3 regions of the Rhizobium sp. AB2/73 genome follow, and region 1 is predicted to be linked to each of the others. Evidence: predicted binding sites of a transcription regulator. Region 1 holds the regulator's gene; each other region holds the start of a gene.
What was found. The regulator PhoB, encoded in region 1, activates phosphate uptake and scavenging genes when phosphate is short. The targets are predictions, from matches to a motif close to TGTCATNNANCTGTCAT.
Positions count from the first base shown of each region.

Region 2: I8E17_RS19875 (acetoacetate decarboxylase) is a predicted target of PhoB. The motif match lies at 3,047-3,063, and genes of this name have one in related genera.
Region 3: phnF (phosphonate metabolism transcriptional regulator PhnF) is a predicted target of PhoB. The motif match lies at 1,764-1,780, and genes of this name have one in related genera.

Region 1 is NZ_CP067071.1:127,470-134,010, reverse strand. Features, by position in the region: gene argF (ornithine carbamoyltransferase) at 1-787, opposite strand, end outside; gene I8E17_RS00685 (aspartate aminotransferase family protein) at 957-2,156, opposite strand; gene I8E17_RS00680 (GcrA family cell cycle regulator) at 2,582-3,109, shown strand; gene phoB (phosphate regulon transcriptional regulator PhoB) at 3,300-3,983, opposite strand; gene phoU (phosphate signaling complex protein PhoU) at 4,015-4,728, opposite strand; gene pstB (phosphate ABC transporter ATP-binding protein PstB) at 4,780-5,595, opposite strand; gene pstA (phosphate ABC transporter permease PstA) at 5,611-6,541, opposite strand, start outside.
Region 2 is NZ_CP067072.1:35,220-41,760, forward strand. Features, by position in the region: gene I8E17_RS19860 (class I SAM-dependent methyltransferase) at 237-1,016, shown strand; gene ppk2 (polyphosphate kinase 2) at 1,119-2,033, opposite strand; gene I8E17_RS19870 (3-hydroxybutyrate dehydrogenase) at 2,130-2,918, opposite strand; gene I8E17_RS19875 (acetoacetate decarboxylase) at 3,123-3,869, shown strand; gene I8E17_RS19880 (patatin-like phospholipase family protein) at 3,907-5,064, shown strand; gene I8E17_RS19885 (ABATE domain-containing protein) at 5,176-5,796, opposite strand; gene I8E17_RS19890 (alpha/beta hydrolase) at 6,104-6,541, shown strand, end outside.
Region 3 is NZ_CP067072.1:1,169,159-1,175,699, forward strand. Features, by position in the region: gene I8E17_RS25095 (class I SAM-dependent methyltransferase) at 60-881, opposite strand; gene phnF (phosphonate metabolism transcriptional regulator PhnF) at 983-1,741, opposite strand; gene I8E17_RS25105 (extracellular solute-binding protein) at 1,964-3,211, shown strand; gene I8E17_RS25110 (sugar ABC transporter permease) at 3,221-4,105, shown strand; gene I8E17_RS25115 (carbohydrate ABC transporter permease) at 4,102-4,941, shown strand; gene I8E17_RS25120 (PfkB family carbohydrate kinase) at 4,950-5,750, shown strand; gene I8E17_RS25125 (phosphonate C-P lyase system protein PhnG) at 5,883-6,344, shown strand; gene phnH (phosphonate C-P lyase system protein PhnH) at 6,347-6,541, shown strand, end outside.

The DNA.
Region 1 (6,541 bases):
GGCAATGCATGAACAAAGCGTCTTTGCCGGCCTGTGCCATCAAAGCCTTGTTGACCTGATAGGGCTGGAAGACGTTGTGACCGCGTGCCCGGTGCTCCTGATTCATGGAAACCCAGGTATCGGTTACCACGCAATCGGCGCCGGCGACCGCACGGTCAGCATCATGCGAGAGCATGATTTCGGCGCCCTCGTTGCGGGCCCAGTTCAGATAGTGATCCTTCGGCTCAGAACCAAGGGGCACCGCCATATTCATGCGATAGCCGAAGCGCGCGGCCCCTTCGATCAGCGAATGCAGCACGTTGTTGCCGTCGCCCGTCCAGGCGAGCGTCTTGCCCTTGATGGGGCCTCGATGCTCCTCGAAGGTCATGATATCCGCCATGATCTGGCAGGGATGCGTATCGTCGGTCAGCGCATTGATGACCGGAACCGTCGCATGTTCGGCCAGCTCCAGCAAACGCGAATGATCGGTCGTGCGGATCATGATGGCGTCGACGTAGCGCGACAGCACCTTGGCCGTATCGCCGATTGTTTCGGCGCGGCCAAGCTGCATTTCGGTGCCGGAGAGGAACAGCGTCTCGCCGCCCAGCTGTCGCATGCCGACATCGAAGGAAACGCGGGTTCGGGTGGACGGCTTCTCGAAGATCATCGCCAGCATCTTGCCGGCGAGCGGCTTGTCGGCAGTGCCGGCCTTCTGCGCGCTCTTTCGCACGATCGCGTCATCGATGATGTTGCGCAGATCGGCAGCCGGAACGGCAGAGAGGTCGAGAAAGTGTTTCGGAGAAGCCATGTCCTTACCTGTGCTCCAGAAAAAACAATAACGCCCGCGTGGGGCGCGCATAAGCCCTTAAATCGGCATCGATTTATGGAAAGCTTATGCGATTCCTAAATGTTACCGCGTCCTTTGCACGTCGCCTCGACGCGCGGCGCAGTAATCGCCCCGTCAGCGGGCGTTGAACTCAAGCCGATTTCTTGGTGCGAGCTGCGCGCGCACGCTCGGCGGCACGCTCCAGGCGGGCAAGACCTTCGCGTGCTTCTTCGGCGGTGACGACCAGTGGCGGCAGCAGGCGGATGACGTTGTCGCCGGCCGGCACGCCAAGCAAATGCTCGGCGCGGATCGCCTGCAGCAGCTCCGCCTGCGGAATCGCCGCCTTGATGCCGAGCATCAGACCTTCACCGCGAACGTCCTCGATGATGTCAGGAAAACGATCCTTGAGCGAGGCGAGCCCCTGGCGGAAGACCAGCGAGACATCGCGCACATGCTGCAGGAAGCCTTCGGCAAGCACGATATCGAGAACGGCATTTCCGACCGCCATGGCAAGCGGATTGCCGCCATAGGTCGAGCCGTGCGTACCCGCCTTCATGCCTGAGGCGGCTTCCGCGGTCGCAAGGCATGCACCGAGCGGGAAACCGCCGCCGATGCCCTTGGCGACAGCCATGATATCAGGCTTGATGCCGGCCCATTCATAGGCGAAAAGCTTGCCAGTGCGACCGACGCCACACTGTACTTCGTCGAGGATCAGCAGCAGGCCGTGTTCGTCGCAGATCTCACGCAGCCCGCGCAGGAATTCGTTGGTGGCCGGACGGATGCCGCCCTCGCCCTGGACCGGCTCGATCAGGATTCCGGCCGTCGCATCCGTGATGGCGGCACGCACGGCATCGAGATCACCGAACTGCACTTGGTCAAAACCCGGTGCCTTAGGCCCGAAGCCCTCGATATACTTCTCCTGGCCGCCGGCGGCGATGGTCGCGATGGTGCGGCCGTGGAAGGCGCCCTCGAAGGTGATGATGTGGAACTTCTCGGGATGCCCCTTGGCGAATTGATAACGCCGCGCCGTCTTGATGGCGCATTCCAGCGCCTCGGCGCCCGAATTGGTGAAGAATACCTTGTCGGCGAAGGTCGCCTCCGTCAGCCGCTTCGACAGCTTCTCCTGACCGGGCACCTCATAAAGATTGGAGAGATGCCAGACCTTGTCGGCCTGTGCCTTCAGCTCGGCGACAAGATGAGGATGGGCGTGACCGAGCGAGTTGACCGCGACGCCGGCGGCGAAATCGAGATAGCGTTCACCACTTTCGGTCACCAGCCAGACGCCTTCACCTCGCTCGAACCGCAGGGGAGCGCGCATGTAGGTGTCATAAAGCGGCGTGGTCTCGGCCATGGCCATATCTCCTCGATCACAACTTTAAGGACCGATCGCTTCCATTTGATGAAACGGGTCCGAAAAAATCAAAAATGCCGCCTTGCGGCGGCCCGGGCACTATTGATGTTTTGCACCGCGATGTCAACAAAACTGGCATTTTGGCAGGTGCGAGATAGCGCTTGCGGGCAAAAGAGATAGGTTCGGCGGCGCCTATTGCAGAAATGCCACGCCTGGGCAGCAAGTTGGGGAAAACCTCGAAATCGATTCCTCAAGATTCTCGCGACTCTTGTCACGGAGTCAGCCTCACACTAGGTTAAAAAGCAATTGCTAGACTGCATGCGGCGGAACTAGTCACCACAATTTTAGAGCGTTTCGCGCCTCGTTCCCATGCGAGGCAATGGTGAGGGATTCTGCCATCGGAAACGCGACAGCGGAGACAGGGCATGAATTGGACAGACGAACGCGTCGAGAAGCTGAAAAAGCTATGGTCCGAAGGATTGAGCGCCAGCCAGATTGCTGCGCAGCTCGGTGGCGTGAGCCGTAATGCCGTCATCGGCAAGGTGCACCGCCTGAACCTTCCTGGCCGAGCGAAGGCAGGCGGCACGGCAACTGCGGCGCGTACGCCAAAGCGCAGTGCCGCGGCTCCTCGCGCAACGACCTACGGCTCGCGCGTCGCTACCCGCACCGTGGTCGCCCGCCAGCAGGGCGCAACCATGCTGAAGGAAGAGATCGAGATCGATTCCGTCAATGAAATTCAGTATCGCCCGGCATCGAACGTCGTCGTTCCGATCTCCCGCCGCCTCGGCCTGACGGAGCTGACGGAACGCACCTGCAAATGGCCGGTCGGGGACCCGCTGAAGGACGACTTCCACTTCTGCGGCAATGACAGCCCGGATTCGTCGCCCTACTGCACCTATCATCAGCGCATGGCCTACCAGCCGGTGCATGACCGCCGTCGCAACAACGGCTGAAAATTCCAGCAAGACAAAGAGAAACGGGCCCCTCGAGGCCCGTTTTTCTATTTCCGCCGCTCCTGCATAATTTCTTAAATCGGAATCGATTTAAGGGAAAATTATGCAGCATTTTAAGATGTTACAGCGACCTTAACGCGTCTTGAAAGACGCGTGGCGCTGTAATGGTAACACCCGAGCGGCAAGCCGCTCAGGCTTCCATGGAATAGCCCGCGCCGCGAACGGTACGGATGACATCCTGCATATTGGAGAAATTGAGCGCCTTGCGCAGACGGCCGACATGGACGTCGACAGTGCGTTCATCGACGTAGATATCGTGCCCCCATACGCCATCGAGCAGCTGCGAACGCGAGAAGACGCGGCCTGGCGAGGACATCAGGAACTCCAGCAGGCGGAATTCCGTCGGCCCCAACCGCACTTCACGGCTCTTGCGATGGACGCGATGGGTTTCGCGGTCCAGCTCGATATCGCCGCAACGCAGCACCGTGGAGAGAACCTCCGGACGGGCGCGCCGCAGCATCGCCTTGACGCGGGCCATCAGCTCCGGCGTCGAGAACGGCTTGACGACGTAATCGTCCGCGCCGGTCGAAAGCCCGCGCACGCGCTCGCTTTCCTCGCCGCGGGCCGTCAGCATGATGATCGGCAAGCGCTCCGTCTCCGGCCGCATACGCAGCCGGCGGCAGAGCTCGATGCCGGACACGCCGGGGAGCATCCAGTCGAGGATCAGGAGATCGGGAATGCGCTCCTGGAGACGCAGCTCGGCCTCATCGCCTCTGAGGATCGTGTCGACCTCGAAGCCTTCGGCCTCAAGATTGTAGCGCAGCAGAACGCTGAGCGCTTCCTCGTCTTCTACAACAGCAACTCTCGGAACCATGCGCCTATGGTCTCCTTTCTTCGCTTCCAGATTATTCCGTCACTGCGCCGACGGTGTTGGCGGTATCGTCCTTCGGGCGCTCGCCTTCCGGCTGAGCACCGGTCGCCATGTAATAGATCGTCTCGGCGATATTGGTGGCATGGTCGCCGATGCGCTCGATGTTCTTGGCGCAGAAGAGAAGATGCGTGCAGGTGGTGATGTTGCGCGGATCTTCCATCATGTAAGTGAGCATCTCGCGGAAGAGCGAGGTGTACATGGCGTCGATTTCCTCGTCACGTTCACGGATCGACACGGCCTTATCGGGCGAGCGGGTCGCGTAGACATCGAGAACTTCCTTGAGCTGGCTTAGCGCCAGTTCGGAGAGATGCTCGATGCCGCGGGCGAGACGGCGGGGAACGCCGGTGCCCTGCACGGCGATAACGCGCTTTGCGGTGTTCTTGCCGAGGTCGCCGACGCGCTCCAGATCGGAGGCGATGCGGATCGAGCCCATGATTTCGCGCAGGTCCGCTGCCATCGGCTGGCGGCGAGCGATGGTGACGATCGCCTTGTCGCCAACTTCGCGCTCGGCATGGTCAAGAACGACGTCGTCGGAGATGACCTTCTGGGCCAGGGCCGCGTCGCTGTTGACTAGCGCGCGTACGCTGTCGCTAACCATCTGCTCGGCCAGGCCGCCCATTTCGGCAATGCGGCGCGTCAGGAACTTCAGGTCTTCGTCATAGGCTGAGAGAATGTGAGTGGAGACCATTTTTCTATCCTCAAGGTGAACTGTGTGAAAGGAGCCGCGCGCCTGCCATCATCAACCAAAACGGCCCATGATGTAATCCTGCGTGCGGAAATCGTCGGGGTTGGTGAACATCTTATCGGTGTCGTTCTCCTCGACCAGGTGGCCGAGATGGAACATTGCGGTACGCTGCGAGACGCGGGCGGCCTGCTGCATGGAATGCGTCACGATGACGATGGTGAAATTCTCCCGAAGCTCGTGGATGAGATCCTCGACCTTGGCGGTTGCGATCGGATCGAGCGCCGAGCACGGCTCGTCCATCAGGATCACCTCCGGGCTGACCGCGACGGCGCGCGCGATGCAGAGGCGCTGCTGCTGGCCGCCCGAAAGGCTCGTGCCGGCATCGTGGAGCCGATCCTTCACCTCACCCCAGAGACCGGCCTTCTGCAGACTGGTTTCGACGATATGCTCGAGATCGGCCTTTGAGCGATGCAGGCCATGGATGCGCGGGCCGTAGGCGACGTTCTCGTAGATCGACTTCGGAAACGGGTTGGGCTTCTGGAAGACCATGCCGACGCGGGCGCGCAATTCCACCACGTCGATGCTGTCGTCGTAGACATCCTGATCGTCGAGCGTGATCTTGCCGGTGACGCGGCAGGTCTCGATCGTATCGTTCATGCGGTTGAGGCAGCGCAGGAAGGTGGACTTGCCGCAGCCGGAAGGGCCGATCAGGGCCGTGACCGTATTGGCGCGGATCTTCAGATTGACGTCGAAGAGCGCCCGCTTGTCGCCGTAGAACACAGAAACGTCCTGGCCGATCATCTTGTAAGGGATCGTCGTCATCTTCTTGGCCAAGGCTTTTTCGCTGGCAGCTTCCGTCATCATGTTCATTTCATGCGCCCTCCCTTACCAGCGCCGCTCGAAGCGGCGGCGCAACAAGATGGCGCCGATGTTCATCGCGACGAGGAAGAAGAGAAGGACGATGATGGCGCCGGACGTCCTTTCGACAAACGCCCGCTCGGCTTCGCTCGCCCACATGTAGATCTGCACCGGCAACGCCGTCGAAGGATCGAGCGGCGATGCCGGATAGTTGGCGACAAAGGCGACCATGCCGATCAGAAGCAGCGGCGCGGTCTCGCCGAGCGCATGGGCAAGCCCGAGGATCGTGCCCGTCAGAATGCCGGGCATCGCAAGCGGCAGAACATGATGGAAGACCATCTGCATGCGCGATGCGCCAAGACCGAGCGCCGCGCTGCGGATCGACGGCGGCACGGCACGCAAGGCGGAGCGCGTGGCGATGATGATCATCGGCAGCGTCATCAGGCTCAGTACAAGGCCGCCGACCAGCGATGCCGAGCGCGGCAGCCCCATCATGTTGATGAAGACCGAGAGACCCAGCAGGCCATAGACGATCGAGGGGACGGCAGCGAGATTGTTGATGTTGACCTCGATCAGATCCGTCAGCCGGTTCTTCGGTGCGAACTCTTCCAGATAGATCGAGGCAGCAACGCCGACCGGCAAGGCAAGTACGAGAACGGTCAGCATCAGGTAGAGCGAGCCGATCAGCGCGACACCAAGCCCGGCCGCTTCGGGGCGGCTCGAATTGCCCGACAGAAAGAGACCGCTGTTGAAGGCCTTGTGAAGCGCGCCGCTTTCGCTGAGTTGCTTCATCCATGCGACCTGGCGGTCGGAAATCTTGCGATCCTTCTCGCTGACGGTCAGATCGATCTGCCCCTTGTTGGCGGAATCGATGTTGGCGCTGGCCAGGAATGTGACGTTCTGTGTCGTCCCGATGATCGAGGGGTTGGCAACGACTCTGTCGCGCAACACGATCCTG
Region 2 (6,541 bases), on a different replicon from region 1:
GGACCCGACATAGGCCCGACTATCCAACACGCGCATAGCTATCCAAAATACGACAGAAAGGTCGCTATATCCGTGAGTGATGCTCGCCTTGACGCCGCACCGTCCCAATTTTCGAGAGCTTCCGGCTTCGCTGTTCGCGGTTCCGGCAGAAACGGGGGCGTTTCTTGATCGGCCGGTTCCAGTCGATGAGCAGGCTCGGAGGCGAAATGCATGAAGAAAACCAGTGAGGTTTACATTTGAAATCGGGCGTTCGAAAATTTGTGTTTCGTGATCTTCAGAAAATCGATGGTTACATCGACCCACCGGATGCGCTTGTCTTCCTGTCGTTGATCGAAAAACAAAGGCAGGAGAAACTTTACGGCGGCCTCGCCGAAATCGGAGTTTACTACGGGCGGTCCTATTTTTTGCTGCGCAAGATCAGCGCACCCGATGACAATGTGCTTGCGATCGACCTTTTCGACATAGAAGCGGATGGTGCGCAATATCAACGCTTCCTCGACAACGGAAGATCACTGGGCATTCCCGTTGATGAGGACCTGGTCATAACGGGCGATAGCACCGGGCTCGATCCGCAGGCCATCATCGACAAGGTTGGGCAGGTTCGTTTTTTCAGCATCGACGGAGGACATTTGCTTCGCCACATCGTTGCCGATAGCCGGTTGGCGAAGAGCGTATTGGCCGATCATGGCATCATCGCCTTCGACGATACGTTCAATCCGGCCTGGCCGGAGGTGACGATCGGTGTCTCGGATTTTCTGCGCAGAAACAGCGATAGCTTTGCCGCCTTTTGCGTGACGAAGTACAAGACCTATGTCTGCCGCCGGGATTTTCATGGGCTCTATCGAGCCGCACTTGGCAGGGCACGACATCTCCTGCCGTTTGAACATGCGGAGATGGATTTTCTTGGCTCGAAAGTTCTCAGGCTGCACAATCCCATCAACCGGAGAGTCGCCTATGAGCTTTTGCGGCGGCTGGGCTTGGGCGCCATGTCCGAATGGGCCTATCGTTCAGCCTGACCTTGAGCCGGCCTCGCGTGCTGGTGGCGAGTGACAGGGATTTCCTTTTTCAACTAATCCTTCAGAGAGGCCCGCCGGAAGCAGGCCCCTCATCGGTCCTGATCAGTAAATTTCCGGCACGTACATTTCCGGCGGTACCGGCGTGCGGTGATAGTCCGCATTGCGCATGCGTTCCGGCAGCACGATTTCCGGCTTCGGTACGCTTTCGTAGGGGATTTGAGTCAGAAGATGGGCGATGCAGTTGAGTCGCGCCCTCTTCTTGTCGACGGCATGGACGACCCACCACGGCGCTTCCGGAATATGGGTGCGCTCCAGCATCTCTTCCTTGGCCTTGGTATATTCCTCCCAATGCACGCGGCTCTGCAGGTCCATCGGCGAAAGTTTCCACTGCTTCAGCGGATCCTGGATGCGCATGTTGAAGCGGAATTCCTGTTCCTCGTCAGTGATCGAGAACCAGTATTTGATGAGGATGATGCCGGAGCGAACCAGCATGCGCTCGAAATCCGGAACCGACCGGAAGAACTCCTCCAGTTCCTCCGGCGAGCAGAAGCCCATGACGCGCTCGACGCCGGCGCGGTTGTACCAGCTGCGGTCGAACAGCACCATTTCGCCCGCGGTCGGCAGGTGCGCTGCATAGCGCTGGAAGTACCATTGATGCCGTTCGCGCTCGGTCGGTGCCGGCAATGCGACGACGCGGCAGACGCGCGGATTGAGGCGCTGCGTGACGCGCTTGATGGCGCCGCCCTTGCCCGCGGAATCGCGCCCTTCGAACAGCACGACGACCTTCAGCTTCTTGTATTGGACCCAGTCCTGCAGGCGCACGAGCTCGTGCTGAAGCCGGAAAAGTTCGCGGAAATAGACGCGGCGGTCGAGCGTCGCCTCACCTTCGCTGATAAGGCCTTCTGCGACCAGTTCGTCCAGCCGGTCCTCTTCGAGCTGCATCTCCAGCTCTTCGTCGAAGCTGTCGACGATCTCATCCTTGATACGGCTGAGCGGGTCCTGGGTTTCGTCGGTCATTGTGCGCCTCCTGCTCTGTTTTCATGTCGTTGCTGCAGCCCTGGGCTGCTGAGAGCCGGCACGGTGCTCAAGCATGTGCCGGCTATGGCTTCGGTGTTATTCGGCGGTCCAGCCGCCATCGACGGAAAGCGTCGTGCCCGTAATCTGCTTTGCGGCGTCGCTGCACAGGAACACCGCGATAGCGGCAACTTCGTCGACGGTTACGAATTCCTTCGTCGGCTGGGCGGCCAGCAGCACGTCGTGCTTGACCTGCTCCTCCGTCATGTTGCGCGCCTTCATGGTCTCGGGGATCTGCTTTTCGACGAGCGGCGTCCAGACATAGCCGGGCGCGATGGAGTTGACCGTTACGCCGTTCTGCGCCGCTTCGAGAGCGATGGTCTTGGTGAGGCCGGTAATGCCGTGCTTGGCCGAAACATAGGCTGATTTGAAAGGTGAGGCGACGAGCGCGTGTGCCGAAGACGTGTTGATGATGCGGCCCCATTTGCGCGCCTTCATGCCGGGGATGGCAGCTTTGATGGCGTAGAAGGCGGCAAGCAGGTTGATGCGGATGATCGCTTCCCACTTGTCGTCCGGAAATTCCTCGATCGGGGCAACGAACTGGATGCCGGCATTGTTGACGAGAATATCGAGGCTGCCGAAGGCTTCCTCGGCTTCACGCACCATGGCAGTGACTTCCTCACCATTCATCATATTCGCAGCGGAGTAGCGGCACTGCACGCCGAAATCAGCTTCGATGGCTGCGCGTTCCTTTTCGATCGCATCGGCATCGCCGAGGCCGTTGATCGTCACGTTCGCGCCCTCGGCGGCAAAGGCGCGGGCGATCGCAAGCCCGATACCGCTCGTCGAACCGGTGACCAGCGCATTCTTCGAAGTCAACGAACCCATGATGTTACTCCCGCAATCGCTATGAGATGGTTGGACAAGGGAAATGCTCGATATGAGCGCACACTGCCAGCCGGATATGTCGCTTTGATAACAGCGCAATTTGCTCCGAGCCGTGGGCTTTCGTCCCCTGACACTTCACTGTCATGCAACCATGCAAGTTTTCGCTCCGACGCCCGGCGATTTCCTCCAACGACGGACAATACGATGAAGGTCGAAGACATTCTGAAGCATGCCTATGCGATGCCGCTGACCAATCCTTCCTATCCTCCAGGGCCTTATCGGTTCTTCGATCGCGAATATATCATCATCACCTATCGCACCACGCGCGAGGCCCTTGAAGCCGTCGTACCGGCGCCGCTCGAAATCGACGAGCCGCTGGTGAAATATGAATTCATCCGCATGCCCGATTCCACCGGCTTTGGTGATTACACCGAGACCGGACAGGTCATTCCGGTGACCTATCGCGGACAAAAGGGCGGCTATGTCCACTCCATGTATCTTGATGACGATGCGCCGATCACCGGCGGGCGCGAGATCTGGGGCTTTCCGAAGAAGCTTGCCAGTCCGAAGATCGTCAACGAAGGCGAAGTCATCGTCGGCACGCTGCATTACGGCTGCGTTCTCTGCGCTACGGGGACGATGGGTTACAAACACAAGCCGATCGACCAGGGACCGCTTCTATCAGCTCTCTCGGAGCCGAATTTCCTGATCAAGATTGTGCCGCATGTCGATGCGACCCCGCGCATCTGCGAGCTGGTGCGCTACTATCTGACCGATATTACCATCAAGGAAGCCTGGACTTCGCCGGCCGCCCTCGATCTTCGGCCGCATGTCATGGCTGACGTCGCGCGACTGCCCGTGCTGGAAGTGGTTTCGGCTGTTCATTTTACCGCCGATCTGACGCTCGGGCTAGGCGAAGTCGTTCACGACTATCTCGCCGAGCGCAGGTAGCCGAAGCCTTATTGTTAGACCATACTGGAGACGGATCGTGCTCGAACGAAATATCAAGGCGGTAGCGCCGACCATTCCGGAAATAGCTGCGCAATATGATCGCGTTGCCCTGGTCTTCCAGGGTGGCGGTGCGCTCGGCGCCTATCAGGCCGGCGTCTATCAGGCGCTTGCCGAAGCGGGATGCGAGCCGACCTGGCTCTCCGGCGTCTCGATCGGCGCGGTCAATGCTGCGATCATCGCCGGCAACGAGCCGGGCCGGCGGTTGCAGCGTCTGGAGCAGTTCTGGCAGATCATTTCCGGCCGCAAGATCTGGGCCTATACGCCGGAAGGCGATTTCTTCCGCGATATCCGTAATCGCACCAGTTCCTGGATGACGATGACCATGGGGCAGCCCGGCTTCTTCAAGCCGCGCTTTCCCAATCCCTGGCTCGAACTGCCGGGCGCCGAGGGTGCCACCAGTTTCTATGACTCGGCAGAGCTCAAGAAGACGCTGGAGATGCTCATCGATTTCGACGTGCTGAATGACGGCAAGAAGCGTTTCAGTGTCGGCGCGGTGAATGTCCGCACCGGTAATTTCGTCTATTTCGACACCGACCATATCCGCATCGGCCCCGAGCACATCATGGCGAGCGGCGCCCTGCCGCCCGCATTGCCGGCGATCCGCATCGAAGGTGAGTATTACTGGGACGGCGGCATCGTCTCCAACACGCCGCTGCAATATCTGCTCGATCAGGAAGAGGACCGCAGCTCTCTGGTCTTCCAGGTGGATCTCTTCAGTGCCCGCGGCGTCCTGCCGCGCAGCATGCCGGATGTCCTTTCACGCCATAAGGACATCATGTATTCGAGCCGCACACGGCAGAACACCGACAATTTCAAGCGCATTCACGGGCTGAAGATGAAGCTTCTGAGCGCGTTAAAGCGTGTTCCGAAAGATCAGCTGACCGCGGAAGAGGAAGAGCTGATTGCCGATTATTCCGATGCCGGCGTCGTCAATATCGTGCACCTGATCTATCAGCACAAGAACTACGAAGGCCACGCCAAGGACTATGAGTTTTCCGGCACGTCGATGCGCGAGCATTGGGATATGGGCCTTGAGGATACCAAGCGGACGCTACGCCACACCGATTGGCTGTTGCCGCCCTTCACGGACGACGCGGTCGCCATCCACGATCTTCACAGGGAAGATCCGGCCTGAGTCAATGGTGTTCTTGGCCCGACTCTAGAGATATCGGGCAGTAGCGAGCCCGCTTAGCTCCAGCTGTAATTCATGCTTCCAGCAAAACGCCTGTCTTTTGCGGGACTGGCGTCAGCTCTGCTTGAGCCGGTGTCGATGGGCTGCCTGCTTGGAGCGATTGCCGCACATCGCCATGCTGCACCAGCGTCTGCGGCGCCCGCGCGTATGGTCAACGAACATCAAGGTGCATGCGTGGCCTTCGCAGGCCTTCACATCGGAAAAATCTTCCGTGCAGACGAAACGTCCCAGCGCTTCGCCGATCGGTAATAGCAGCGATTCCGGTGAGCGCCATTTCCGCATCGGCTGAAGGCAGAGTTCGCGATCTTCGCCCGGCTTTCTTGTGACAATCCGGCTAAAACCTTCATCGCGTTCCAACAGACGGTTCAGCGGTTCCAGATCGTTCAAGGCCTCTGATGCCAGCGGCTTTCCCCTGTGGGAGTTTACGAAAGTTCTGAACCACTCACGCAGGCTTCTTGCCTGGTCGGCGACTTTGTCGAGTTCGCCCGGCAGCGCCTGCTTGCGCATGGCGGCAAGCGTTTCCCGCGGCACTAGGCCTGCCTGTTCCAGCCAGCGCAGCAGACCCTCTCCATCGTCAATCCAGTCGATCGGCACATCCACCGGCGTTGCGACCGAATTGAGGAAATCCAGTCCCGGCGTGTCGCCAACGAAGATGGCGGGTGAATGGCTGTCCATCGACTGCTCCTTATTCCGGCCGACAGGGGGCTGAAAGGCCGCTCGAAAACATAGCGACTATATAACCGTTCCAAAGCCTCTTGACAAGTTACATACGCGAAGAGTAACCATATCGGTGTCATTAAAGAGGTTATTTGTTTCCATTGGCGGGAAAAGGCCGACGCCGCTACAGAGGATTGAGTTTTCCGCACGGATGATGGCACCTTCGCCGGTGCCGGTGTCAACGCAGGTGTGTTTTAGGCACCATTTGAATTCTGAAAATGTAACCTAGGAAATAAATGTTGATAGGTTATGAAAGGAGCTTAACATGACTGATATCAGCTATCGCAGCGTCAATATCGAAGGTGTGAAGGTTTTCTACCGTGAAGCAGGCTCGGCCGGCGCGGACAAGCTTCTGCTGCTGCATGGCTTCCCGACTTCCAGCCACATGTTCCGCGATCTCATCCCGCTTCTGGCGGATCGCTACCACATCATTGCCCCAGATCTACCCGGCTTCGGGCAATCCGACGCCCCGAAGGACAGCAACACATTCGACAGCATCGCCGAGACGATCGACCGTTTCACGGAAGTCGTTGGCTTCGACCGTTATGCCGTCTATGTCTTCGATTATGGTGCGCCGACCGGCTTCCGACTGGCGTTGAAGCATCCGGAACGGATCACGGCGATCATCTCCCAGAACGGCAATGCCTATGAAGAGGGCTTGAGCGAAGGTTGGAATCCGATCCAAGCCTATTGGCGCGAAGCC
Region 3 (6,541 bases), on a different replicon from region 1:
TGCATAAATCGGCAACCCTGCTTTAGATTATAGTTATTCTTCAGTTAATATTTCAGACATTAGGCAGGATAAGCCGTCGCCAGGATGATATGTGCCTGAATTTTAGCAGCAACTTCGCTGCTACCGTGTCGGGCTTCGATTGCGGCGGCGACATAGTCGGTCGCAGCCTGCAGCCTCTCCGCTTCTCTGGCTTCGATTTCGTTACGAAGCAGAGTTCCCTGACAATAAGCGACGGCCGGAAGACGCGGCGAAGATGCCCGGCTTTGCTCGGCCCTCGTTTCAATCACAATTTCGGAGAAACCAGCCTTCTCGAGATCGCCGCGAATCCGATCCACATCGTGATAGCCATGCGGAGTGCGCGCTAGAAAGCGTGGCGGATCGTTGGGAAAAATCCGGGCAAGCGCGTTCGTGACATCATCCGCGAATATGTTCTCTTCGATGCGGTCCCAGACGTTGAAGAGGAAATGTCCACCGGGCTTCAGAACGCGCTTTGCCTCGCGATAGGCCGAGATACGGTCCGGAAAAAACATGGCGCCGAACTGGCAAAAGACGAGATCGAAGGATGCATTTTCGAAGGGCAACGACTGGGCATCCGCCTGCTGCCATGTGATGCGGCTGTCGGGAGCCTGCCGCGAAGCGGCGTAATCGAGCATCGGCTGGTTGAGGTCGGTGACGACGTAGTTTGCGCCGGGAGATAATTTCGGCGCCAATGCGCGGGTGACAACGCCGGTGCCTGCAGCGATTTCCAATACTGCGTCGGGCCGCAAGGACGCTGCTCGCTGGGCTATATCAGCCGCGTAAGGCTCGAAAATCAACGGCACCATGTGGTGGTCGTAATTTTCCGGAATCGAGCCAGCGAATAGCTTGTCTGCCTCCAACATCGCATCACCCGCTGCGCGCCTGATAAAGCACGATACTAGCATATCGCAGCAGACGCGTCATTCAGGCTTTGAAGAGATCCAATCGCGCGGAACCGGTCTATTCAGCCCGCGTCACCGCGCGCAAGCACGTCCAGAAGCTGGCTGGTGTTGTCGATGGAGAATTGCACGCGCTCGCCCGGCCAGACGGATTCCGAATAGGAAATCGGGGTGCCCTTGAGATCGACGTCCACCTTTCTCGACACAGCCACCGGCTGAGACATGGACTGGCAGAGTTGCTTTGCCTCCTCGCTTGTCGGCAGACGGACGACGATATCCGTGCGCAGGCGGATATAGTCGGGGATGCCGTATTCGGCCAGAATGACGGTGACGCTTCGCCCGCTGCGCCGCGCCTCGTCGAAACCTGGAAAACGGCGCACCGGATAGTAAGCATGCGAATAGTTGATCGGCTCCTCGTCGGCAAAGCCGCGGCGGACAATATGATAAACCGGCTCACCAAGTGGAAGCCGCAAAGCCTCTGCGATCAATTCCGAAGCGGGGACAACCTCCTCATGAATGGCCTGGCCGAGCGGTTCCCTGCCTTGATCGAGCAGGTTCTGGGAAAAGCGCGTGCGTTCGGACAGGCGATAATCGAGGCGACTATCCCTGACGAAGGTTCCGCGCCCCTGCTCGACCAACACGAGCCCCCGGCTTTCGAGACGGGAAATGGCGCGCCGTATGGTGTGCCGTCCGACGCCGAAACGTTCCATCAGGTCGGACTCCGTCGGAAGCTGCGCCTTTGGTGACAGGCGACCGGTCAGGATATCCTCCGCAATATCGCTTTCCACCTGTTGCCATTGCCCGTGCAGCAATTTCTTCTCCATGCCTGCCTTCCGAATTCAACCATGTCATTCGAATGTCATATATCGGCTACAGCATCGATTTTCAATCTGTGCCCGATATCGGAAATCCAACAAACAGCAGCCAAAGTCAATTTTACCCTCGAGCTTTAGCGCTTAGCCACGCTTCCCTTCATATGGATGTCACTCGCCGTCGGTAGGTAAATATCCGAATGTTTGATTAATCATTCGGATATTGAGGATAAGATGGTAGGACTTAATCGTCGTCAATTTATCGCGGGCACGACCGCAGTCATCAGCACATCGATCGCTTTGACCGGCAAGGCCCGGTCCGCCGACGCGGCTATCGAGATTTCGAGCACCTGGGGCTCCGACAAGCCGTTCCAGAAGGTTGTCGACGCTTTCAATGCCAAGCAGCTCGGCATAACCGTTACCAACCGTTTTGACGGCGACTATGAGGCCGTGACCGCCAAGGCGGTCGCGAGCGTCGCCGCTGGCCGTCCGCCGGCCATGATGATCACCGGCTGGAAGTTCGGCTATTTCGCCAAGCGCACGCTCGGCGCCCGCGACCTTCGCGAGATCAATTCCGCAAAGGCAGAGGCAATCCTCGCCAATTTCCGCCCGTCGGTCCTGCCGCTGGTCACCATCGACGGCGCCGTCATCGGTCTTCCTTGGGCGATGTCGACGCCGATCACCTATATCAACAGCGACATGTGGAAGGCTGCCGGCCTCGATCCCAATCTGCCGGAAACGCCTGATACCAAGTGGCTCTACGAAAGCGCCCGCAAGCTCGATGCGGCCCTGAAAGGCAAGCATCCGACCTATCGCTCGCCGATCTCCCTCTCCAACAACGAATGGACGAGCCAGTCCTTCATCCAGAATGCCGGCGGCTTCATCATCGATCCCGATGGCAAGTTGGCCCTGAACAGCCCGGAAACCATCGCCGGCATGACCGAATATTGCGCCCCGGCCCACGAAGGCCTTTGGCTTCCCGTCAGCGACAAGGAGCAGACGGCTGCGTTCCAGTCCGGCGCACTTGCGATTTGCACGACCAGCTCGACCGCCGCCGTCACCTTCCCCTTCGGTGCGGCAAAGGCTGTCACGACCAAATTCCCGGGGCTTCCGGGACATCAGCGCAAGATGAACAGCGGCGGCAATTTCCTTGCCGTTTACACGCGCAACAAGGAACAGGCGGAGGCCGCTCTAACCTTCCTCGAATTCTGCGCATCGAAGGAAGGCCAGACGCTTTGGTCTCAGACCGGCTACCTCAACACGTCGACGCACGACATTCCGCTCATCAACGAGTTCATGAAGCCGGCGGCGGCTCAGCTCGGCGATGGCCTGACCACAGAGACGATCTGGCCCGGCAAGCGCGGCCTCGAAGGTCAGGCCGTGTGGCGCAAGTGGGTCTCGCGCATGCTGCTCAAGGAAACGACGGTTGCCGACGGTATCAAGGGCGCTCATGACGAGCTTGCTGGGCTGATTTCGGCATAGGTTCGCATCATGCCATTTCGTCTTCGATCGCTGGCCCCCTACCTCTTCGTGGGGCCAGCCGTTTTTTCCGTGGCGATATTCCTCTATGGCCCGCTGATAGCGTCGATGTTGTTATCTGTGGTCGACTGGAATCTGCTGTCGGCAGACGTCCGCTTTGTTGGCGTCGATAACTACGCGTCCATTTTCGACAATCCAGATTTCCGCATGGCGGCGTGGAATACGCTGTTTTACTGCGTCGTCCTCATCCCGGCCGAGATCGTCATCCCACTGATCTTTGCGGTCATGCTGCATTCGGTGCGCAAGAATCCGCTGCAAGGGCTTTATCGCGGCAGCCTATTCCTGCCGACGATCGTCGCCTATTCAGTGGCAGGCGTTGCCTGGTCCTGGCTTTTCAATCCGGTCAACGGTCTCTTCAACGAGGTGCTCGGCCATTTCGGCTTTCCGCCGTCGCGCTGGCATACGGATCCGAACCTTGCGCTCCTCTGTGTCAGCCTCGTCACCTTCTGGAAGACCTTCGGCCTCAACATGCTTTTGTGGCTGGCAGCGCTCGCGAACCTGCCGCATCAGCTGCGTGAGGCGTCTGAGCTCGACGGTGCAGGTTCGACGCGGCATTTCTTCGACATAAGCCTGCCGCTGATGACGCCGACGGCCTTTTTCATCAGCGTCACGACCTTCTTCCATGTGCTTGACGACATTGTCGGCGTCATCGATGTGCTGACCCATGGCGGACCGGCGGGCAGAAGCTCGAGCCTTCTCTATTTCCTGTGGCAGCAGGGTCTGTTGTTCTTCCAGTTCGGGCCGGCAAGCGCCGTTGCCGTCATCATCATCATTCTCGTGCTCGCCATCACCTGGCTGCAGTTCCGCGTCAGCGAGAAGCGGGTGCACTACAGATGAGCGATATCGGTCACAAGCTTCACAGATTGCTGCTCCATGTCGTGCTCATGGCAATCTGCATCGTCACCGTGTTTCCGCTCGTCTGGATGGTGACGGCGGCCTTCACGCCAAACGACATGATCATGGCGAGAGCCATGCGTTTCTGGCCGGAAAATCCGACGCTTTCGAATTTCGCCATCGCCGCAAGCCGTCATCCGATCTGGATGTGGCTTTGGAATTCCATGCTGACCGCCACCCTGATCACCGCCGGAAAACTCGCTCTCTCCGTGCCTGCCGGCTTTGCCTTCGGGCGACTCGAATTCAAGGGGAGGCAGCCGCTGTTCTGGTTCGTTATCGCCACCATGTCCTTTCCAAACGTGCTGGCGATCATTCCGACCTATATCGCCGTGGTGAAGCTCCAGGCCTTCAACACCTATGGCGCGATGATCATCCCATCGATCCCCTATATCGGCTTCTATGTCTTCTACATGCGGCAGGCTTTCCGGTCGCTTCCCGCTTCGATATTCGAGGCGGCACGCATGGATGGAAGCGGATTGTGGCGGCAATTCATCGAGATCGGCATCCCAAATGTCATTCCGGCAATATCCGCCCTTTCGGTGATTTCCTTCATGGGGGCCTGGAACATCTATCTCTGGGGTCAGCTCGTACTCGATGATGCCTTCAAGAAGACGCTGACGACGGGCATTGCCGCATTCGCCGATTTGGAGGGCGCCGAGCGGGCCTGGGGACCACTGATGGCAACAAGCCTGTTGTCGATCGTTCCCGTTCTCTTGATCTTCCTGCTGGCGCAGCGTTTCATCGTCGATGCGCTGGCACCAGGCATTGATGACAGATAGGCGGATGCATGCCCCGAGTAATCGTAATCGGATCGGTAAACCACGATCGCATATGGCAGCTGGATGCACCGCTGGTTCCGGGCGGACGCATACAATTTTCGTCCCGCACGACCCGCCTCGGCGGCGGCGCCTTCTATACCGGCCTGCAATTGCTGGAATTGGGTGCGGACGTCGCCATCGTTTCGAGGCTGATGCAGGACGAACAAGGGCAAACCGCATTGCGATCCCTTTCCTCGGCCGGCTTCCATACCGACTACATCATGATGGCGCCCGGAAAGACGGCACCGCTGGAAATTTTCCTTGAGCCGAGTGGAGAGCGGACGATCCTCGCACCGACCGGGCGATCTCAGCCGCTAACGGCCGCCGGCAAACTGTCGGGTGCTGGCGTCTATATCAACGCGCTCGCGCTCGACGAAAGCCTCGTCGAACAGATCGGCGCGCAGCCGCTCGTCCTCTCGCAATTTCCGCTGCGGCCGGCAACGCCGCGACCGGCAGACTATGTCATCTCCTCGCGCGACGATGTTCCGGATGATCTCAATCTCGCCTGGCAGAGGGCCGGCCAAATCGCCGGTTCACGCCTGAAGATGCTCGTGCTCACCGACGGCACGCGCCCGATTACGCTGTTTGATGGCTTGCAGGCGGTAGAAGTCGAACCGGCCGCAAAGGTCGACACAACCGACACCATTGGTGCCGGCGACCGGTTCGCCGGCTCTTTCCTGTTCGCCTTGCTGCAGGGGCAGGCACCGGCGGCCGCCGCACGGGAAGCAAGCCGCATAACGGCGGAATGGCTGCGCCGGCGCAGCGCCTAGGGAATTCGCTGCACTTCGAGAATCTCTTCGAGCAAGGCAAAACGCCATAGACAATTCATTCGAATGACTATAGTAATCATTCGAATATTTGGAGCCCCACTCCCCGAACAAATCCTGATGCCCGAGGAAAAGATGATGACTGAGGAGAAGACTGGTAACGCGGTCAACGTATCCTATACGCATGCGCAGGCACTGGACATTCTCGCCGCAGGCCGCCCGGCGCACATCAAGGCTGCAGCTGAAAAGGTGCTCGACACACTTGGCGAGGTCGATGTCGTGGTGAACCGTACCGGCCTTGCCATGCTGCCGCTGATCGATACCGTTCGCAGTACCGCCTTCCATCTCGGCGAAGTTCTGGTGTCCGAAGCGCATATCCGCGTGCCGGACCGTGCCGTGGAAGGCTATGGCGCACTGGTCGGCAGGGATCTCGAACACGCCATGGGAATGGCTGTGATCGACGCAGCGATCGCTGCCAATCATCAGGCAGCTCTCATCCTTGAGCTCCTGAATGCCGAACGGCGCCATCAGGAAGAGGAAGACCGAAAGCTCCTGCAAAAAGTCGAAGCGACCCGCGTTCAGATGGAGACATTCTGACCATGGCCAACAATCTCCTGCCCACCCTCGACGATACCCGCACCAACGCCACCTTCGAAGAACTCATGTGGGCGCTGAGCCGGCCCGGGCAGCCGCGTGAACTACCCGCCGAAGGCTTCTGGCCGCTTGCCGAAAGCCTGCTCGATCGCGAATGCAGCTTCCATGTGACAAGCGATCCGGCGCTGAACCCAAAGATG